3 regions of the Ruminococcus sp. RTP21484sp1_RTP21281st1_A8_RTP21281_210402 genome follow, and region 3 is predicted to be linked to each of the others. Evidence: riboswitches for the same ligand, from Rfam matches in the RefSeq annotation. Region 3 holds a riboswitch; each other region holds the start of a gene.

Region 1 (7,258 bases), on a different contig from region 3:
TTAAAAAAATAGAACATTTTAGGATAAAAATGCGTTCATTTATAACATAAGGTCAATTATTCAAAAAAATAAGAGGGCTGCATCTCACAGCTCTCTTATTTTAAATATACATCCTATTCTTCATATCCCTGCGGATTATTAGACTGCCATCTCCAGGAATCTTCACACATCTCACGGATACCGTTTTCTGCTTTCCAGCCAAGCTCTTTTTCTGCCTTAGATGCATCACAATAACAAGTTGCAATATCTCCGGCTCGGCGAGGTTTGATCACATATGGAATTTTCACACCAGTTGCAGCTTCAAAATTCTTTACAATATCAAGAACACTATAGCCCTTTCCGGTTCCCAGATTGTAAATCGCAAGCCCAGGATTTTCCTCGATTTTCTTAAGCGCTTTTACATGCCCCTTTGCCAGATCCACAACATGAATATAGTCTCTTACACCAGTTCCATCCGGAGTATCATAATCATTTCCAAATACACCAAGTTCCTTCAGCTTACCAACTGCTACCTGTGTAATATATGGCATAAGGTTATTGGGAATGCCATTTGGGTTCTCTCCAATTGTTCCACTCTTATGTGCGCCAATTGGATTAAAGTAACGAAGAAGCATAACATTCCATTCTGGATCTGCTTTCTGGATATCGGTAAGCACCTGTTCCAGCATGGATTTTGTCCAGCCATACGGATTCGTACACTGTCCCTTTGGGCATTCTTCTGTAATCGGAATCTGTGCCGGATCTCCATATACAGTTGCTGAGGAAGAGAAAATAATATTTTTCACATTATGTTTTCTCATTACATCAACCAGGGTTAAAGTGCCTGCTATGTTATTTTCATAATACTCCCAGGGCTTAACCACAGATTCTCCAACTGCCTTCAAACCTGCAAAATGGATGCAGGACTCAATAGTTTCCTTGTCAAAAATATCATTTAAAGCATCTCTGTCCAGAATATCTGCCTTATAAAACTTCACTGGTTTTCCTGTGATTTTTGATACTCTGTCCAGTGCTTTTTCACTTGCATTGCTTAAATTGTCCAGTACCACAACATCATATCCTGCATTCTGAAGCTCCACTACCGTGTGGCTTCCAATATAACCAGCACCACCTGTAACTAAAATTGCCATAATGATTCCTCCTGAACGGTTTTTTCTTTTATTATAGTCTGATTTTTGTAAAAACATATGGACAAAGTTTTAGAAAATATGGAGAAAATGCCACGATTTCTTGTCTGTTTTCTTAATTGCAAAAACTTATATTTTTATATATTTTTTTCTTGCTTTTTCCAATAATCTGTTATATACTGCCCCATGTAAAGTAATGCAGAGTAAATTCATGAGCGTAAAGTGCCTTCCGGATGGAGAGTTGCCGGAGGACGAAAAGAGAAATCTTGCGGTTCGTGGATTGCTTCTCGCTGCAACAGAAGATAAATATGAATCCATAAATTATCTCCTATTGTGAGCGAAAAAAGAAAAGGAGGTAATTTTTTTATGGAGAAAACAAAGAACATGTTTCTCACCTCAGCCAAAGAGCTGAAAACCACTTCTACACTGGCAGTCTGTGCAATGCTTGCTGCCCTGGCACTGATTTTAAATTCAGTTGCTTCTATCAATATCGGTCCCTATGTAAAAATTGGATTTTCCGGTATCCCAAACCAGATTGCTGATTATCTGTTTGGACCCATTACCGGATGTCTGTTTGCCGGTGTGCTGGATATTGTGAAATTCTTTATCCGCCCTGATGGTCCATTTTTCTTTGGGTTCACCTTTAACGCAATGCTCGCAGCATTTATTTATGGATGTTTTTACTACAAACATAAGCTCACCTTCCGCCGCGTGCTGATTGCAAAATTGGTTGTCGTTCTGATTGTAAATGTTCTGTTAAATACCTTATGGCTGGACATGCTCTACGGAAAAGGATTCCTTGCAATCCTCCCAATGCGTACTGTAAAGAACTTGATCATGTGGCCAATCGATTCCTTTATCTTCTTTACCATCACAAGATTGATTGAGCAGACAGGAATTTTTAATCTTTTTAGAAAACCGGCTGCCAACTGATTACATATATTTGAAAATATAAAAACTTTGCGATATCAAATAAAAAACGCGAATATTCCAGTACTAAATAAGCCACTGATATTCGCGTTTCTTATTATCCTAACCACTTAAAAGAAGGATAGTATCTTACAACAGCTTTCCCCACAATCTGGTCAAATCGCACGAATTTGTTTTTCCATGAACGTGAATCTCTTTTCATTCTCCCAATTAGACACAGTCTGTCTGGTAACATGAAATATTTTTCCAAATTCCTCCTGAGTCAGCGCCTTTTCTTTTCGTATTTTTAATATCTGCGTTCCAATGTTCATATTTGCTCTGCTCCTGTTCTTCCAATCGGTTTTGCTTCTCACTTGGATTATATAAAAAATTCTGCCTAATGAAAAGCAATTTACCTTTTACAGTGGAAAAAACAGGTATGCAAAGCTTCTTTGACATGGTATTTTTTAAGAAGATTCACGTTTCTCTACTTAATCTGAATCCTTATTTTTTCACCGACAGGTGTCCAGTCAGATTCTGCAGTGATTTCACCTGTAGTTCCATCATATGCGCTTTCTTCGGTTCCATAATCTTCATCCGTTTTATCTGCTGCGTCGGTATTTTCTTTCTGGTCTGTATCGTCTTGAAGCCTTACTTCTGTGGGAGCATCTGCCCCTCCGATAATTTGAGTTTCAACCGGCTCCTCTGCATCTGACGGATTTTCTCCCTCCAAAGTATCCTCTGGAACTTCTTCTACTTCTTCTGTAGTCTCACCAATTTCTACAAAATCGTCATCAACCCAGACAGTGTCTGCAGCAGCCATGTAAGGTTCTCTGGTATAAAGCTGTAATTCCAGATAATCGCTGTCAATATCCGGGAGCAAAAGAACCGGGCCGTCAGAATCCAGCTGATACATACCCCAGAAACTGGTTTTAAAACTCCATTGAGATTTACCATCTGCTGAATTACTGCGCAGTTCATACTGTACCTGATTTCCTTTACTGTCTGTCCCCATAAGCATCATCTCATTACCATTATACAGCTTTTCCTCAAGTTCTTCCGGAATTTCTGCCGTAATTATACTTTGCAGTTTATTCATGGAAAAGTCTGTTAATTTTACGGTTCCTTCTTTTGTTTTAATAGAAACATCTTCCAGCTTTTTATGAACTGTCTGTTTCATAAGCTCCTCATGGGGAATAGAAAAATCAAACTCAAACTCTGCGAAATAATCTTCGCCAAGATTTTCATTTTGATAGGCACCGAGTACCAAATGTACTTCCGGATTTTCTCCCAAATCACCATCAAGGGAAAATCGAGATTCCAGAACAGCATCATAGACATTTTCATCCAGTCCAATATTTAGCAAATCCTCATCCGAATACGGCAGATAGTGTCCGCTTTCGTATTCTTCAATTTTCTGTCCATTTATTGTAGTTTTCTGATAATCAATGTCAAGCTGTGTATTGGCAAAGGTCCAGGCATCCTGACCATCATCCGTGCCCTTTTGCCCGGAAGATGTTTTTTCTGCATGCACCTTTGTTAACAGAACCCCATTATCCAAAACAACTTCTTTTAATGTTACAGTAATTCCTTTGTCTTCTTTAGAGGTATTCAACACTTCCGTATAAGATTCAATGCTTTTGGGGAAACCAAGGGTTTCTCCTATGGACAATGTAATATTTTTTATTGCAGCCTGGATATGTGGATTAGAAAAGATAACAGAACCCAAGGTGACGATCACGCAGGCAGCTGCTGCTTTGCTCCACCCTTTCGGTCTCCGGTTTTCCTTTTTTTCACTCCATTCCCGCTCTGCTTCCTCTATATATTTCGGATCAATATTACCAAATTCTTTTGAAAAATCAAACTTTTTCATATGCGTCCTCCTTCTTTTTCCAACAGTTTCAACAGCTTTTTCCGGTTTCTGTATAAATTCATTTTCACGCTTCCCGTTGACATATGATGCCTTTTGGAGATTGCAGAAACAGGATCTAAAAACCAGTATCTTCGTACAAAAATATTTCTGTCCTTTGGAGACATTTCTTCCAAAAAACGATTTATGGTTTCCATCAGTTCTTTTTCCGCCAGCTGTTCTTCCACGGTATAAGTTACATTTAGCTGATCCATTTCCTCTATAACATCTGCCATATGAACATCCGGGCGCTTGCCTGCAAACTTTTTCCTTAAACGGTCGATACTAAGATTTCTTGTAATCCGACCGCAAAAGTGTGCCAATACAGGAGGATGCGTAGGAGGAATCTGTGACCATACTGAAAACCAGGTATCATTCAGACATTCCTCGGCATCTTCTCTATTTGCCAATAAATTCCAGGCAATCTTGTAGCAATAGGGATGATACTTAGTACTCAATTCTATAATTCCATTCTCATCTCTTTTCAAAAACAGGTTTATAATTTCATCATCATTCATTTACAGGTTGTCCTCCGGGTTTCTTTAAGATAAAAGTCACTGTCCATAATCTGACCAGCAACAGATAAGGCGCCTTTTTGAATAAAAATATTTCCATTCATATTATATATCGTAAAAAATAGTGGATGGTAACAGAAAAATTAAATTTTTTCAGTTGAGATCCAAACTACAGTTTTGGTTTTCAGCAGATTACCTTTTTAGGGTAAAAATAAATAATGAAAAGCAGCCGATATTCTCATTTTATATATCATGAGATACCGGCTGCAACTGCTGTTATAAAATATTTTCTTGTTCTGTAGTTTTGAACTTCATACCACAGCATTCATTATAATCACGGTCAAAATACGTCCTATAAACTGTCCACAAAACGCATAAAATCTTCTCTTCCTTTTGGTGTGCATTTATAAACTCCGGCATCTTCCAGCACATGTACAAACACTAGTCCTACTTCTTTTTGAAGAATTGCATGAATGTTCTCTGCATTAATATCCGGATATTTTTCCAGCAATTCCTTCACCCAATCCTCATGCTTTGCTATTTTTTCATTTGAAGAAATATCTTTTCCAGATAAAATGTGTTCCTCTAAAAGCTCCAGCTCTTCTTTTAATCTGGCCGGAAGAACTGCAAGCCCCATTACCTCGATCAGCCCGATATTTTCCTTTTTAATATGATGGTACTGTGCATGTGGATGATATACACCAAGTGGATGTTCTTTCGTCGTAATATTATTGCGAAGTGTCAGATCCAGCTCGTATACATCCCCCACTTTACGGGCAATTGGGGTTATAGTATTATGTGGCTCTCCGTCCGTATTGGCAAATACAAAGGCTACTTCATCTGTATAACCTCTCCATGCCTGCAGCACATGTGTTGCAAGGTCAATCAACCGTTCTGGATTTTTATGACGGATACGGAGCACTGATAACGGCCACTTTACAATTCCCGCTTCCACATCCTCAAATCCAGGAATGGTCACATGCTTTTCAATCGGTGCCTTAGCCATTGCGAAGGTATAATGTCCTCCCTGGAAATGGTCATGGCTTAAAATAGAACCGCCTACAAGCTGCTCAATGTTCTGAAATTCCTGTTCCGGTGCAGTGTAATCATCCTCGTAAAATACATCCAGCAGAAGATTTGTTGTGTAATTTCTCTCACATTCTGGTATCAGTTCCGTCTCGACTCCATACTGTACCAGTTTTGCAATACTCTCACTCAGCATATTTTTATCCTCTCTTTTCTATATGATTTCATTTTGCAGAACAAACTTTTCTCTGTACAGATTCCGGTATTCTCTTGGTGTCATTTTGTAGCGTTCCCTGAAAACCCGGTTAAAAGTCCGCTGACTTTCAAATCCTGCATCCATGGAAATGTCCGTAATGCTTTTGTCAGTACACTCTAAATGAACACAGACATAGTTTAATCTCTGTTCATTTAAATATTGGTTAAAATTTCTATGAAAAGTTCCGGAAAAGACACGCGAAAGTGTAAATTTACTTACTCCCATATCTCTTGCCATCTTTTCCAGGGACATTTCTTCTTTAAAATGTTTTGCAATATAGGAGACCGTCTGATAAATGATATCATTGCTCTCCACACTGCTCTTTTCCTGTAAGTTAAATACCGGGATACTTCTGGCCAAAAGGATCTGCACATAAGCCTGTTCTACAACAAGGTTAGGATTTTGCTCCTTTTTATCGAGCTTCAGGCACCGAATTGCATTTACAATATCCCGGTGGACCTGCGGCTTTTTAATCACAGGATTTTTCGGACAGTATTTCTGCATAACAGAAGCAAATTGTCCGCAAAGTATGGGCTGCGCCCACAGATAGCATGCCTTATTATTCTCTCCTGAAAAGACCTGGCAGTGATGGATCACTTCCGGAAAAAGGACTGCAAAATCACCTTCCTCCATGTGAAAGAGTTCCTGGCCCATTCCAAGCTCCAAGCATCCTTCTGTAAGATAGATGAATTCAACTGAATTGTGCAGATGAGGGGATTCATGTCTGGCAATGCGGGAATGTAAATGCAGGTTTTCTTTTTTCTCTTCATAAACCGGAAACATAATTTCTCTCCTCTGCAAATTTTGTCTGTTTTTTCTTTTCATTTGGCACGTAATCCGCTTTCAGGTGATCTATAATGCACTTGTAAGTTAAGAAAAGAGGTGAACGAAATGAAAAATTTAAAAGCTTATATCTTATATGTGATGAATTTCTACGCAAACTATTATAAAGTTTGCCGCTAATGCCAGAAGAGAATTCCGGTATTCGGCCGGATTTTCTTCTGCATAAACTATCACATCCGCTTTTTATTAGTATAACCAACTAATGAACCCCTGTACATGAACAGGATTCTTTAAAATATAGACAAAATGATACAAAAAAAGATATGCTGCAAAAAATGACTGTATTTCCTGCCTCATATCTTTCCTTAATCCAATGACAGACAGCCCGAAAATATCGGGCTGTCTGCTTTTTAGATGGTATCAATCAGATCACTTCCACTAATGATCTGGCTCCAGCGGTTTTCACGTTTGTCCGCATTTTTCTCAAAGTATGGAAGTCGCGTTTCTTCCAATTCCTCCAGGCATGGGATGCTTCCATCCAGATACTTTTTGATTCTCCGTATGGTACTGTTAAGTCTGGTAATCACAGCTCCAAGTTTAATCTGTTTCTCAGCTTCTTCTACAGGTACAAATTTATTTTTCTTAAATTCTTCCAGACACCTAATTAGTGCATTATTATGAATATAAAAAAGAATATATTGAAGTTTTATTATTGCAGCCTTGTAACCAACTC
Region 2 (7,258 bases), on a different contig from region 3:
ATATTCATAAATGCTGTCATAGGGCAAAATGGTTACGCCATCCTTAGATAATGCGTCCAGAATTGAAGCCGAAAATGCTTTTTCATTTGCAAACAGCCTGATTTCTGTTTTGGTCATGACCAAATAAGAGAGAACAACCGGACAGCAATGTACATCGCCGCCACGAATATTCAGCAGCCATGCAATGTCATCCAGAGAAGTCAGTACAAATCCATCTGCACCTTTCTCTTCCATTGATTTACGGATTCTTCCACATTTGTCAGCACGGGATTCGCCTGCCCATTTTACATCCAGTTCCATAACCGGTTCGCAGGAAAGTGCCGGACGATCTTCCCATATTTCTCCTACCAGATCAGAATCCGTCTGAAGAGTGGCTCCTTTTTTTGCAAGAAGTTCGGCCAGTTCATCTGCTTCTTCGGCGCTGACGGTTCTTCCGTCAAAACCAAGGCACATTCCCTCGCCTAATTTTTCTTCCAGAAACTGGTGCACAGTGGGAACATCTGGTTCTCCCATTTTAAAAAGCTCTACACCCGTTCCCTCCAGCTGTGCGGCCGCCTGGATGAAATATCTTCCATCTGTCCACAATCCAGCCATATCCTGCATGATGACTGCTCTGCCGGCAGATCCGGTAAAACCTGTAATATATTTTCTGCACTTAAAGTATTCTCCTACATATTCAGATGCATGAAAATCATCTGTGGGAACAAGATAAGCATCTATTTTCTTCTCTGCCATTACTTCCCGAAGTGCGGTGATTCGTTCTTTAACTGTCATAAAACTGACTCCTTCCAGTGAATTTTGTCTATTCCTATTATAATATCCACGTTACCCTTTCGCAACCTGTTTAAGAAAAAACACTTTTCTATTCCCAAAAGACGTGATATACTAACTTTCGAAATGAATGATATGCAAAATAGGATTTTATGCGTCAAGTGTTCGGTGAATGGGGAGTTGTCACTGAAACGAAAAGCACGTCTTACGGTATATTATCCGCACCCGTTGCAAGCACTATAAGAGGGATATCTCATATTGTGTCAGAGCCTGCCCGAAAGGAGCTTTCTGCAAGATGCACATTGCGATTTGTGGAAACGTTTTTTAACAGGCTCAAGGGAATGTTTTCGACATACATTCTATCACAATTGGAGATATCCTTTTTTGCGTATTAAGCAGGCAGATATTCGAATTCGAAAATCCTTCCCCGGTTTTATCAAAAAAGGATAGTCTCCGCAATCAAATACAAAGGAGGTTATTTTTAATGGTTGACAAACAAAAAGTAGAACAGGCCATCCGCCTGCTTCTGGAAGGAATCGGTGAGGATATTACCCGGGAGGGACTGATTGATACTCCCGACAGAATTGCACGTATGTGCGAGGAAATTTACGGTGGTCTCGATCAGGAAGCAGATCACCATTTACTGAAGCAGTTTCCAGTAGAAAATAATGAGATCGTATTGGAAAAAGATATTACTTTTTACTCTATGTGCGAGCATCATCTGATGCCTTTTTATGGTAAGGCGCACCTGGCTTATATTCCCGATGGAAAAGTCACAGGGTTAAGCAAGCTGGCACGTACGGTAGAGGTTTATGCCAGAAGACCGCAGATCCAGGAACGCCTCACAGTACAGATTGCGGACGCTCTGGAGCGTGCCCTCTCTCCGAAGGGAATTATGGTTATGCTGGAAGCAGAACACACCTGCATGACCATGCGAGGCGTTAAAAAGCCAGGAAGCAAAACAATTACGACTGTAACCCGCGGAGCCTTCAAAGAAGATAAGGAGCTGCAGAAAATGTTCCTTTCCATGGTCGGAAAATGAGCAGTTCTTTTTCTGAAACAAACCGTATTTCTTTAATCTGGCGGCATCCCCTTTATCAAAAGCACTGTGAGAAAATACAGGAGCTTGAAAAAGATCGTATTTTCTGCAGACATACGCCGGAACACTTTCTGGATGTTGCCAGGCTGATGTATATTTATTCTCTGGAAAACAAGCTTAATCTGTCCAGGGAAATCATTTATGCCACTGCTCTTCTTCATGACATTGGCCGTGCGCAGCAATATCTGTCGGGTATTTCTCATGACATTGCAGGAGCTGAAATAGCCGGAAAGATTCTGGCCGATCTGCATTTTACAGAGCAGGAAAAAGAGGAAATATTATCTGCGATCAGTCAGCACAGGACGGATGGATCTGATAATGTATTGGCTATGCTGCTATATAAGGCTGATAAAAAGTCCAGAAATTGTTTTTCCTGTTCAGCAGCTTCAGAATGTTACTGGCCTTCTGAGAAAAAAAATCTGACAATTGAATATTAAGCCTTCTAAAAAATCTAACAGAAAGGATGGTTTCTATTTATGAAAATTGGAAATCGTTTTTTTGATACACAAAATCACACTTATATAATGGGAATTTTAAATATTACTCCTGATTCTTTTTCCGATGGCGGGAAATGGAATCATTTAGATGAAGCTTTGCGGCATACAGAAGCCATGATCGCGGATGGTGCGGATATTATCGATATTGGCGGGGAGTCTACGCGTCCCGGACACACGCCGGTCAGTGCAGAGGAAGAAGCTCAGAGAGTTTTGCCCGTTATCGAAGCGGTCAGAAAACGTTTTGACATTCCCATTTCTGTAGATACCTTCAAAAGCAGCGTGGCAGAAAGTGCGATTCAGGCCGGTGCAGATCTGGTCAACGATATCTGGGGATTAAAATATGATTCTGAAATGGGCGCTGTAATTGCCAAATATGATGCTGCATGCTGTCTCATGCACAATAAGTCCAATACAGAATATAACAATTTTCTCATTGATATGCTTTCTGAGACACAGGAATGTGTCAATCTTGCAAGAAAAGCAGGAATCAAAGATGAGAAAATCATTCTCGATCCAGGGGTTGGGTTTGGAAAAACATTTGAGATGAATCTGGAAACTATGAAGCATCTGGAGCTTTTTAAGAATCTGGGCTTTCCGGTTCTTCTTGGCACCTCACGCAAGTCGATGATCGGACTGGCACTTGACCTGCCTGTAGACCAGCGTGTAGAGGGAACACTGGCTACCAGTGTAATTGGTGTGATGAAGGGCTGTTCTTTTGTGCGTGTTCATGATGTCAAGGAGAACAGACGCGTGATCCAGATGACAGAAGCAATTTGGGGTTGTAATTGAGAGTAAAGAGGACATTCGCAATCCGCTTTGCTACTTGCTCATGAACGCAGTCGCGAAACGATTGCGTTCAAATTCCTCAAAATTGTAAATAGTCAACAGAAAGGAACAACTGTTATGGATGAAACCAGATTTGATAAAATAGAAATTAAAGAACTGGAAATTTTTGCCAACCATGGTGTCTATCCGGAAGAAAATGTACTTGGACAAAAATTTGTTATTTCTGCCACCCTCTTTACCCACACACGTCAGGCCGGGTTAACGGACGATCTGTCTGCTTCTATCAATTACGGAGAAGTCAGCCACATGATTACAGATTTCACCAGAAAACATACTTTTAAGCTTCTGGAAGCACTTGCAGAAAATCTTGCAGAGATGCTGCTCGACTCTCTTTCCGGTCTGGAACAGATCACACTGAAAATTGAAAAGCCATGGGCTCCTGTTGGTCTTCCACTGAAAACCGTATCTGTGGAAATCACAAGAAAATGGCATACTGCATACATTGCTTTTGGCTCTAATATGGGAGATAAAAAGCTGTTCATCGACAATGGGATACGTGGTTTGAAAAAAACAAAAGGATGCCGGATAGAGGCCGTTTCTGATTATCTTGTAACAGAACCTTATGGTGTTACCGATCAGGATGAATTTCTGAATGGAGTTTTGAAAATGCGTACCCTTCTTTCACCGGAAGAATTGCTGGAACGTCTTCATCAGCTGGAACAGGAGGCAAACCGGGAACGTATTATTCACTGGGGTCCTCGTACTCTGGATCTGGATATTCTCTTTTATGATCAGGAAATCATTGATACTGCAGATCTTCACATCCCCCATCCGGATATGCAGAATCGTGACTTTGTGCTGGCTCCTATGAACCAGATTGCCCCTTACCTCAGGCATCCTGTACTAAATCAGACAATTTCACAGCTTTTAAATATTCTTCTTTGCCGCTAAACGAACATGTCGCCTACCGGAGACATCACATATGAAAGTCAGCTGTTCCGCGCCTATGACGCTCCCACAGCTGCCGACCGCATTCGTAATCCGTGCTATCACGCCACCGTACGGTTCCGTATACAGCGGTTCAACCAACTTAACAAGTGACAATCTAACATTGGGGCTGCCGGAAAACAGGCAGCCCCTTGTGTAATAATTCGCATCTGCTGTCAGGAAGTGAGACGCTGTCCGCAATATTCACAGTTGCACAGGCGCCCTTTTATTATCTGATTCTTTGCACCGCAGCTGGGACAGGTAACTGTAATATAAATCTTCTCATTCACACGTCTGTTTGGTGCAGTAATCAATATATAATTTTCTTCTCTGTCTATCTGAATATTTCGAATATACCCTTTGGCAATCATTTTTTCCAATTTCCTTACAGCATCTTTTCCCATCTCAGTCTCAAACTTCTCAAATGAGAGCGTGCTCTGGGCATAAGATTCAAACCAACAGGCTATTTCTCTGGCTTTTTTCTTCTTCAATGCTTTTTGGATTTCCCGGAAGGTGGGATACAAAAATAACAATCCCAGTATAATCTCCGTTGCTGCCATTCCCCAGCGTCCTTCACCAATATATTTCTCTGCTGCGCCAATAGCTCCCAGAGTAAAAAGTATACAGAAGCCACAAAGAACCCATTTCAGTTTTCCTAACACTCCTGTTTTTTTATTCTTTTCTGTTAAAAAATCATTCATGTCTGTTTCCTCTTTCCCCAATTAATCAATCTCTGTTATATACGAAAGCCTGTTTAAAAAATCATTCCTGCAATCTGCACGCCCTGATGAATCTTCTGTCAGCATATACCCAAATCCGTCTGTCAGCCAGCTCCCAGCAAAAGCCACGCATCGCCTAACGGATCGTAATAATAAACCACATTATCTCCTGCCGCATAATATTTTTCTTTTGTAAAATGTTCCTCATGATCTGTCCCTATAACAAATACCGGACAGTTTCTTCCCTCAATATACTCCTCCGTACCGGTATACCACAGGGACATTCCAAGACCAAGGTAATAACTACCTTCGTCTGTTTGCGCAATCAAGTCCCTGGCAATATTTATATCCAATGAATAATCATACTCTGATTGATACTCATCCCAATCATAATATATTGAAAAATCATAGCAGTAGGCTTCCGCTGGATCATTGTCGTTCCATCTGCAGTTATCGTTATTTTGCCATCAGCATACTCACATTCTACCGTTTGATCGCTATAAGTCATCAACAATTTATCATTTTCTATTTTCCACTCTGATTGATCTGCCTCTGGTTCTTCCCCACTGTAGGACGTTATGGTTTCCATCTGACCGCCTTCTTTAATATCCACGGTCACTTCCATTCCCATTACTCCTGGATGAAACAAAATGTCTCCACCCATGGAAAGCTCATTTACATACCAGGTTCCAATAACATCCTTTTCTTCAAGTGCATAAGCATTCACGCTCATCAGGCCTGTCATTAAGACTCCAACTGTTCCAGCCACCCACAGTCTCATTTTTTTGTTCATAAAAACATCTCCCTTCTTGTTATTATCGTGTTTTTTGTTATTTTCATTATACGTGAATGCTTTCCTATTTGCACTAGCACTTCTGACAGTAACTGAACCGATCGGGTACATCGAATATTAAGTAACCGCCATATTGACTTGTCTGATTTTTCATCTGCTGCGCCTACGTCAGTCACCGTAGCCACCCAGAATTTAATCCACACAAGAAAAGCCTGTGATACCACCCTTTTTAGGCAGTATCGCAGGCTCACTTTACGCTACGACATAATAAACATTACATGTTTATATTACATGTTTATATTATATATTTATAATGCGGACTTGCCGCGGGTAATTCTTATTCCTCTGTTCCGTACAGAGTGATCAACTTCTGCAGATACTCGTATCTTGCCTTAGCCTCGGACTGGTTCTTAGCGAACAGTCTGGCAGCTTTCTCAGGATTCTGACGCTGTAAGGAGTTGTAACGAACCTCGCCATTCAGGAATTCCTGATAATCTGTCATATCCGGTGCTTTGGAATCAAGGCTGAACTTGCTTCCCTCAGCAGCTGGATTGAAGCGGAAGTTGTGCCAGTATCCACACTTAACAGCAAGCTCTTCCTCTGTCTGAGCTTTTGACATACCTTTCTTAATACCATGGTTGATACATGGAGCGTATGCAATGATAAGGGATGGTCCCGGATAAGCCTCTGCCTCTGCAATTGCTTTGATAGCCTGGTTGAAGTCAGCTCCCATAGAGATCTGAGCAACATATACATAACCATAGCTCATTGCGATAGAAGCCATATCTTTCTTCTTGGTCTCTTTACCGCCAGCTGCGAACTGTGCGATTGCACCTGTAGGTGTAGACTTGGAAGACTGTCCGCCTGTGTTGGAGTAAACCTCTGTATCGAATACCATAACGTTGATGTCACGTCCACTTGCGAGAACATGGTCAACACCACCGAATCCGATATCGTAAGCCCATCCGTCACCACCGAAGATCCACTGGGATTTCTTAGCAAGGAAGTCTTTCTGTGTAAGAATGTCTTTTGCCTTGTCGCATCCGCAAGCCTCAAGAGCTGCAACCAGTTTCTCTGTTGCTGCACCGTTGGTAGCACCGCATGCGAAAGTATCCAGCCATTCCTGACCAGCAGCTTTAACGTCTGCATTGTCACCGTTAGCTACAACATCTTCAATTTTTGCTTTCAAGCCATCACGGATAGCTTTCTGAGCAAGAAGCATACCATAACCGAACTCAGCATTATCCTCAAATAAGGAGTTGCCCCATGCAGGACCCTGTCCCTTAGCATTTACGGTATATGGTGTAGAAGGTGAGGAGTTACCCCAGATAGAGGAGCATCCTGTAGCGTTTGCAATGTACATTCTGTCACCAAACAGCTGGGTGATCAGTTTGGCGTAAGGTGTCTCACCACATCCAGCACAAGCTCCTGAGAACTCAAGAAGCGGCTGTTTGAACTGGCTTCCCTTAACAGTTGTCTCTTTGAATTTAGCGATAACGTCTTCTTTAACCGGAAGAGTTACACCGTAATCGAAGTATTTCTGCTCTCCCATGTTTGCTTCAAGGTTTTCCATAGCAAGTGCCTTAGCACCTTTCTTGCCTGGGCA
Region 3 (7,258 bases):
TGCATGAGGAATTGAATGAAAAGGCGCGTCGTTATGGATATTCAGAAATTACTACAGATGGGATTCACCTTACTGAGCAGGGACAAAAATTTCTGGCAGACAGATTGTATAAATTAATTTGCGGCTATTCACCGTACTAGTACATCGTTTTCGAAATAACTATACCACTCACTTGTCTGTGAATCCGATTGCACAGGTATAAAAGCCTCGGCGTAGCCCGCTACGCCTGCGTTTTTATACCTGCACACTCGAATTCACATCCTACGCGATTGGTATAGTTATTTACGAAACGATGTACTAGAGCGTGTTTGAAAAAGGCTTTCTGCAAGATGTGTAAAAAGCAATCTGTCTTATAACAGACTATTTTCAGTTGCATTGCTGGATACAATTATGTATAATGACCCTAAACTTATAAAAGAAGGTTTTTTTATGGATAAAATCATTAAAGAAATTGAAGATATGTCACTAAATGCATGGCCCTCCCATAAAATGGAGCTTTATGATGGATGGATTCTCCGTTTTTCCTATTTTTATACACATAGAACAAACAGTGTGGAGCAGTTCGGAACTTCTACCCTTTCCTGGAGGGAAAAGGTTTCTTTCTGCGAAGCAGAGTATGCCCGACTGGGCAGCCCTGCAATTTTTAAGATCAGTCCTCTGGTTTCTCCGAATTTTGATTATCTTCTGGAAAACCGCAACTACGAAATCCAGCATACAACAAATGTTATGGCAGCCTCACTGGATGGAGCAGATCTTTCTGCGCCTTGCGATCAGGTAACTCTTACTGACGATATTCCAGATATTTGGATTGAAAGTCTTTTTGATCTGAAAGGCACCATTAATCCTGTTCACCGTGCTGTAGTTCCATCCATGTATCATGCCATCGTAAAAGACACCGTATGCGCCTCCATCTGGAGTAACGGAAAAATTATTGCAACCGGGCTTGGCATTCTGGATCGAAATTATATTGGATTGTACGCTATCCATGTTCGCGAAGATTTCAGACACAAGGGTTATGCTCGTCAGATTTGTACTGCACTTCTAAAAGAAGGAAAAAAGAAAGGCGCAACTAAGGCCTATCTTCAGGTAGTAGAGGGAAACACTCCAGCACGTAATCTTTATGAATCACTTGGACTTCATTATCTCTACACCTATTGGTTCCGGGTTCAGACACATACAAACTGAAAACTTTTCAGAGCATGTTTAAAAAAGGCTGCGATCAGTGTTTATCCTGATCACAGCCTTTTATTTGGGAATCGTATTTTTTGACTTATTCAACAAGTTGATTTCTCAAACAATCAACTTTCCAGTAAGTGCATTGCTTCATAATCCATCTTATGCCATATTATTTAATTTGGGGTTTTGTATATAATTCAGATCCTGGACTGCTGCCATTTATACGGTCTTCTTCTCCAGCTTAGCAGGTCTTATGTTTCCTACAACCATGCCTGTAAGCGGGCTGTAATAAAGAAGACTGGTAAGTACGGAGTAGATTGGAGTCATGATTGCAAACTGTACAAGACGTCCTGGCATAATTGCATAGAAGTTTGCTCCGATCATTACCAGTCCTGCAGTGGTCAGTCCAAGTGTTCCCACTACGCCAGAGACTGCAATTGCGACACACATAACAACAGTCTTTACTTTTCTGTTCTTTTCAGCCATTAGTTTTCCAGCCAGTCCGGGGATCACACCCCAGGCAACTGCTGATAAAGTAATCAGTGGATTAACTCCATAGCCTTTCATAAAACATCCAATAATATCGGCAACAGCACCTTCTACACCACCAGCTACAGGTCCCATCCAAAGACCTGCCAATACAGTGGCGACAGTCCCCAATGTAATTCGATATACACCAAGATCAATTACCAGAACGCGTGACAGCACAAGCTGGATTGCTACCAGCAGTGCAAGGAATACAAGAGTCTTAACACTCCATGTCTGTTTGTTTTTACGCATAAAAAAAACACCTCCATAATGATTAAAATAACAGAGTAGTTACCATAAATAATAATCCCTCCACATTATGAGATGTTCTCACATGTAGCAACGGGTGCGGAAAATATATCGTAAACAGTCCTGCTGCTTTTCGTTTCACGGCGACTCCCCAGCCAATGAACACTTGACGCATAAATTCCTACTTCGCTATTATTTATTTAAAATGATTATAGCACAAAATATAGAAATTTCAATATGTATTTGTTATAATATTCACATAAATAAATTAGTCGTTACTGTTTACTGGTAATGTTCCGCGAGTGTTTTTTGTGAACAAAGTTCACAGAAAACCCGAGAATCTTAGCGCGAAATCATGCGAATGCATGATTTCTGTGCATCGCGAAGCGCGTTACTGTTCACTGACAAATGTTTGTGCATACTCTCCTCTTTTTCGCATATTCTAAGAATATCTTCCCTTATATAGGAAAAATATTTGACAAAAAGGAGTGTTTCTATGAATATAAAATCCACAAACAAATCATCCTGCCAAAAACAGTCGCCACTACAGAATCCTTACAATGTTTTTTATAATAATTACATGAATACAAATGCTACTACAGAATGTACAGGACTTGGCTATCGTATGCCAGATAACTCGGAGGAATGGAATGCATGCCGAGAGGTTTTCGATTTTCTTCCTGTACCATTTCCGGATTCGGAGGATACAAAGCAACAATGAAAAATTTCACAAAACTATTACTTGGCTCTTTGGTACTGTTCTCTCTGTCAGGATGTACTGCCGGTGATATAATCACCAGCTATACTTCTACTTCTGATCAGAGTGAAACCACCTTACAGAACACTTCAGAAACGCCCAAACAGCGTGTTTATATGGATGAAATCAAAGGAACCCTTAAGGATTTCACCGGTGCCACCCTGACTATGGAAAGTCAGGAACAAACTTACGTTTTTGATCTTTCTGAAGCAACTTTGGAATGCGAAGATGGCATGATCACTGGAGATGAAATCAGTGTCATTTATGAGGGTCAGCTCTCTAACAAAGATACCAGCACTGTAAAAGCATTGAAAGTAGTAGACGACTTTCACAAAAAGCATCAGCTGGAAGTACGAAAGGCCTATGGGGAAGTACAGAGTCTGACTCCAAATACCATTACCATAAAAAATAAAAAAGGCAAAACAGCCACCTATCCAATCACTGGAACTGAACAATATTATCAGAATGGCATCCGCACCGGTGTATGGGTATACATTCATTTTAAAGGCAAGTTTGCTTCCAGTCAGGATACCCAAAGTTCTTCTCTTAATGCCAGTCATCTGAAAGTACTAAGCATTTCAGATATTGATCCGCTTACACTTCCAGATCCAACACCAACACCAGATCCTGCACAAGTTTCTGCCGATGACTCAGCAAAAGAACAGCAGATTCATGCAGAAATTCAGAATATTTCCCTGAATACGCTCACAGTTCTTCCCTCTGGCTCTGACAGCACAATAAATGTGGACTTGTCTCAGATTCCTTCTTACTTTAAAGGTGGAACAGCACCAGGCTCCTATGTAACCATAACTTGCACTGGACAATTTCAGGGAAATTCACTGGATGGTGTTACTGTTACAGCAGTCACCGGTGATGATCCGGATTCTCTTGGAAGCCGGGAAATTACCAGCTCAGTCAGCGGTACAATTATAGGCCATACAGCAAATACCGTCACACTTCAAACTGGCGATGGCGCAACCATAACCTGCTTTACAGAAGGGGCAAAGGATACCTCCACCAGTAATATGGAATCCGGCGCAGGTATCTGCATTACCTTTGATCCTACAAAATCCAAAAATTCCAACATTTATACATCTATCAAGATTCAGGACGCCTGAAGGTGTCCTGAATCCTTTTCTCTCCATCTGCCAGCCAGGCTCTCACATCCCCGGATTCTCCCAGAATGTCCATAAATGCCTGGTATTCATCCATTAAGCCCTTCCCATGTAAGACCATATAAGCTCCTGCATCACTTCCAAGAGCCACCTTTGCTCGGTACTTGTATGCCAGACGAAGGTTCTTTGCGGCCAGTTCTATAATAGGATCAAGCACTGATTCCTTATATCTTCCACATCCACGAAGATTTCGAATTGTCACAAGAGTAGGAACCCATACACTATCACTGTCAGCTAATTCTCTGATTGTTTCCGGATCAATATAATTTCCATGTTCTACTGAATCCACACCAGCTTCCACAGCTGCCTGTACACCATAAATTCCATTGGTATGGCTCATCACCGCCATCCCTTCTTCATGGGCAATATGTACCATCTCGCAGACTTCCTTCCTGTCTAAAGGCGTTCCGGTAATCTGTCCATGGTTATTAAAATCCAGAAGTCCTGTGGTCATAATTTTAATAAAATCTGCCCCTTTGTTTTTCGCTTCTTTCAAAAGGACATGGTATTCTTTCATAGTGTCAAAACCTTTTCCCACGATAGAGCCATAGTGTCCATTTTTATGGATGGCAAAAATAGGAGTACGATAATCAATTCCATATTCTGGTGCCAGTTTCCTGGCTCTTTCCGATACTCCTAATGCATCTCCACCATCTCTTACAAAGACAATCCCCAGCTCTTCATAAGCTTTCAAATGTTTCCGTATCACTTCATCGTTTACATGATCCTTATGAATAGAAATTGCATCTTTATAATTCAGTCCATCCATGATCAGGTGCGCATGACACTCTCCAAACATTTCTTCCTATAACACTGATTATCTTGAAAAATAATTCAGCTTTTCCTTTCTTCCGCAGAGCGTGTTTGAAAAAAGGACTTCTGCAAGATGTGCGTCACAATTTGTGGGAGATTTTGTCCGGAGGAGGGCATCGTAGCGGGCTATGACAACCGAATTCGGGCAAAATATACCGCAAAGTGGGGCGTACAGATTGTGGGAATGCTTTTTCAAACACGCTCTAATACGGATTTTTTTCAATCCTCTTTTATTATTTATTGCAACTATTCAGCGGGTGCTATTCCGCAAGGTGCTTTTGCGAAGGAACTGAACAACTGCTATTTATTTTCGAAAAAGGCTCGAATTTCTTTCTCGGAAGCCTGCACAGACCCCTGTACAAAGAAAGGCTTACCGCCTCCCCTGCCATTCAATACTGCATTCATCTCTTTTGTAAACTGACGTAAGTCTCCGTCTTTTTCTCCCATAGCATACTTATAGCTTCCATCTGCATTCCTGGAGAATACTGCACAACGCCCCTTACAGACCTGTAAAATTGCATCTGTAAGCTTCTGAACGCTTCCTGCTTCCATTCCTTCCTGGAATAAAAGCACATTCTCTTTTTCTTTCCATTTAGCAGCTTCGCCAACGATAAATTCTTCTTCTAACGCATGTACTCTTCCCTTCAGAGCAAAATTTTCATCCTGAAGCCTTGCTACCGCTGACGCTGTTTTGTCCATTTTCGCAGACAGCTTCACGGAAATCTGACGATTCTGTTCATTTACCATATTCAGATAATCAAGCACTCGCTTACCTGACAGCATTTCCATACGAACCCCCTCACGGAATTTCACCACAGAAAGCAACTTCACCATTCCAATTTCTCCAGTACGCGTCACATGAGTTCCGCAGCATGCGCAGGTATCTGCTCCTGGAAAGCGCACAATACGAACCCATCCGGAAAGCTCTTTCTTGCTTCTGTAATCCAGATTTTTAAGTTCCTCCTCTGTAGGATAAAAAATCTCAACTTCCTGGTTTTCCCAGATAATCTGATTCACTTTCGCTTCGATTTCGGCCATTTGTTCTTCATCCAGCATTCCGTTGAAATCGATGGTGATCACATCGCTTCCCATGTGGAATCCCACATTGTCATATCCAAATGCTTCGTGTACCAGCCCACTTACAATATGCTCTCCGGAATGCTGCTGCATAAGATCAAATCTTCTGCCCCAGTTAATTTTTCCTATTACATCCATACCGACTTCCAAAGGCCCATCTGTATAATGAATTAACTCTCCATCCTTCTCATGAACTTCCTTAACATTTATTCCGCCTAATATACCGGTATCACTGGGCTGTCCGCCTCCTTCTGGATAAAAAGCTGTCTGGTTTAAAATTATTTCATAGCCTTTCTTGCTCTCACGACACTCCAACACCTTGGCGGTAAATTCTTTTTTATATACATCTTCATAATATAACTTTTTTGTCTCGTACATAAATGCTCCTTCTTTCATAAATTAAACAGCAGGATTTATTTCTATCTTTTATTCACGAAACTGATTATAGTCTATTTATGCTCTTCCCGCAATTTTTATTTTTTCTTTGTATTTAGTCATTTCAGGACGTGTTCAAAATATGCCGCAATCTCCCACAAAGTGTGACGCACACCTTGCATAAAGCCTTTTCAAACACGCTCTAACCCATCCGATATCTATGAATTCTCTCATGCAAGCATGGCTCATTCATGGTTTCCATCCGGGACTTTCATAGTAAAAACACCTTGCAAAATAGTACCAGCTGAATAATTACAAAATTTTTATTTATTTTTGAAGAACTTTATCAGGCAGTCGCGTTATAATTAGAGAACGGACAGGAAGGAGGCTGATAACATTTCACAGGAAGAATATCTGGAATATCTGATTGACCAATACCAGAATCTGATATATTCCATATGTCTGAAATCAGTAGGTAATCCTTTCGATGCAGAAGACCTCACTCAGGAGGTATTCCTGTCTGCCTACAAAAGTCTCGCCCACTTCGATGGGCTTTATGAAAAAGCCTGGCTTAGCAAAATTGCAGTACGCAAATGCCTTGATTTCCTAAAAGCTGCCGGACGCCGTTCAATTCCAACGGAAGATATTTATTTCTCACAGCTTCCTGATCTGGAGAATCATTCTTCCCCAGAGGAACAGTATCTGCAGTCTGATTCGGAACAGCAGGTATTTCGGATATGCAGCAGCCTGAAAAGTCCTTACAAGGAAATTGCCATTGCTCATTTCTGTAAACAAATGTCCGTAACAGAAATATCGCAAAAAGAAGGCAAAAACCCTAAGACCATTCAGACACAGCTATATCGTGCAAAAAACATGTTGAAAAAAATGTTGGCAGAAAGGAGCGATTAAATGCATATCAATAGTAATGACCTGAATAATTTTCAAAATGAAGAGATGAACACTGATGAAATCATTGCATTTCTGGAACATATGAATCACTGCGACTACTGTCTTAACCAGCTTGTGGACGAATATACAGATCATGCATCCTCAGCTCCCGCCTATCTGAAAGGAACAATTATGGAACGTGTTACAGCTCCTGATATTC

Evidence for each region. Region 3 has a riboswitch for tetrahydrofolate ahead of AB5170_RS05725 (folate family ECF transporter S component). Riboswitches for the same ligand answer to the same signal wherever they lie in the genome.
Region 1: it holds a riboswitch for tetrahydrofolate, as region 3 does, so the genes downstream of both, AB5170_RS06380 (folate family ECF transporter S component) here and AB5170_RS05725 (folate family ECF transporter S component) in region 3, are expected to answer to the same signal.
Region 2: it holds a riboswitch for tetrahydrofolate, as region 3 does, so the genes downstream of both, folE (GTP cyclohydrolase I FolE) here and AB5170_RS05725 (folate family ECF transporter S component) in region 3, are expected to answer to the same signal.

What each region holds. Positions count from the first base shown of each region.
Region 1 is NZ_JBCPGE010000009.1:97,025-104,282, forward strand. Features, by position in the region: gene galE (UDP-glucose 4-epimerase GalE) at 114-1,130, opposite strand; THF riboswitch at 1,325-1,422, shown strand; gene AB5170_RS06380 (folate family ECF transporter S component) at 1,494-2,060, shown strand; gene AB5170_RS06385 (helix-turn-helix transcriptional regulator) at 2,213-2,368, opposite strand; gene AB5170_RS06390 (DUF4179 domain-containing protein) at 2,524-3,909, opposite strand; gene AB5170_RS06395 (RNA polymerase sigma factor) at 3,906-4,463, opposite strand; gene AB5170_RS06400 (hypothetical protein) at 4,813-5,682, opposite strand; gene AB5170_RS06405 (AraC family transcriptional regulator) at 5,701-6,525, opposite strand; gene AB5170_RS06410 (hypothetical protein) at 6,936-7,258, opposite strand, start outside; gene asnB (asparagine synthase (glutamine-hydrolyzing)) at 7,235-7,258, opposite strand, start outside.
Region 2 is NZ_JBCPGE010000020.1:3,208-10,465, forward strand. Features, by position in the region: gene AB5170_RS10980 (aminopeptidase P family protein) at 1-774, opposite strand, end outside; THF riboswitch at 908-1,004, shown strand; gene folE (GTP cyclohydrolase I FolE) at 1,256-1,813, shown strand; gene AB5170_RS10990 (HD domain-containing protein) at 1,810-2,307, shown strand; gene folP (dihydropteroate synthase) at 2,347-3,156, shown strand; gene folK (2-amino-4-hydroxy-6-hydroxymethyldihydropteridine diphosphokinase) at 3,271-4,104, shown strand; gene AB5170_RS11005 (hypothetical protein) at 4,136-4,300, shown strand; gene AB5170_RS11010 (hypothetical protein) at 4,317-4,841, opposite strand; gene AB5170_RS11015 (hypothetical protein) at 4,964-5,212, opposite strand; gene AB5170_RS11020 (hypothetical protein) at 5,203-5,652, opposite strand; gene nifJ (pyruvate:ferredoxin (flavodoxin) oxidoreductase) at 5,990-7,258, opposite strand, start outside.
Region 3 is NZ_JBCPGE010000008.1:72,160-79,417, reverse strand. Features, by position in the region: gene AB5170_RS05735 (GDSL-type esterase/lipase family protein) at 1-140, shown strand, start outside; gene AB5170_RS05730 (N-acetyltransferase) at 430-1,185, shown strand; gene AB5170_RS05725 (folate family ECF transporter S component) at 1,396-1,956, opposite strand; THF riboswitch at 2,043-2,144, opposite strand; gene AB5170_RS05720 (hypothetical protein) at 2,671-3,828, shown strand; gene AB5170_RS05715 (amidohydrolase family protein) at 3,809-4,684, opposite strand; gene AB5170_RS05710 (DUF6783 domain-containing protein) at 4,703-4,894, opposite strand; gene AB5170_RS05705 (DUF6783 domain-containing protein) at 4,814-5,119, shown strand; partial or broken gene AB5170_RS05700 (alanyl-tRNA editing protein) at 5,503-6,153, opposite strand; gene AB5170_RS05695 (sigma-70 family RNA polymerase sigma factor) at 6,547-7,059, shown strand; gene AB5170_RS05690 (hypothetical protein) at 7,060-7,258, shown strand, end outside.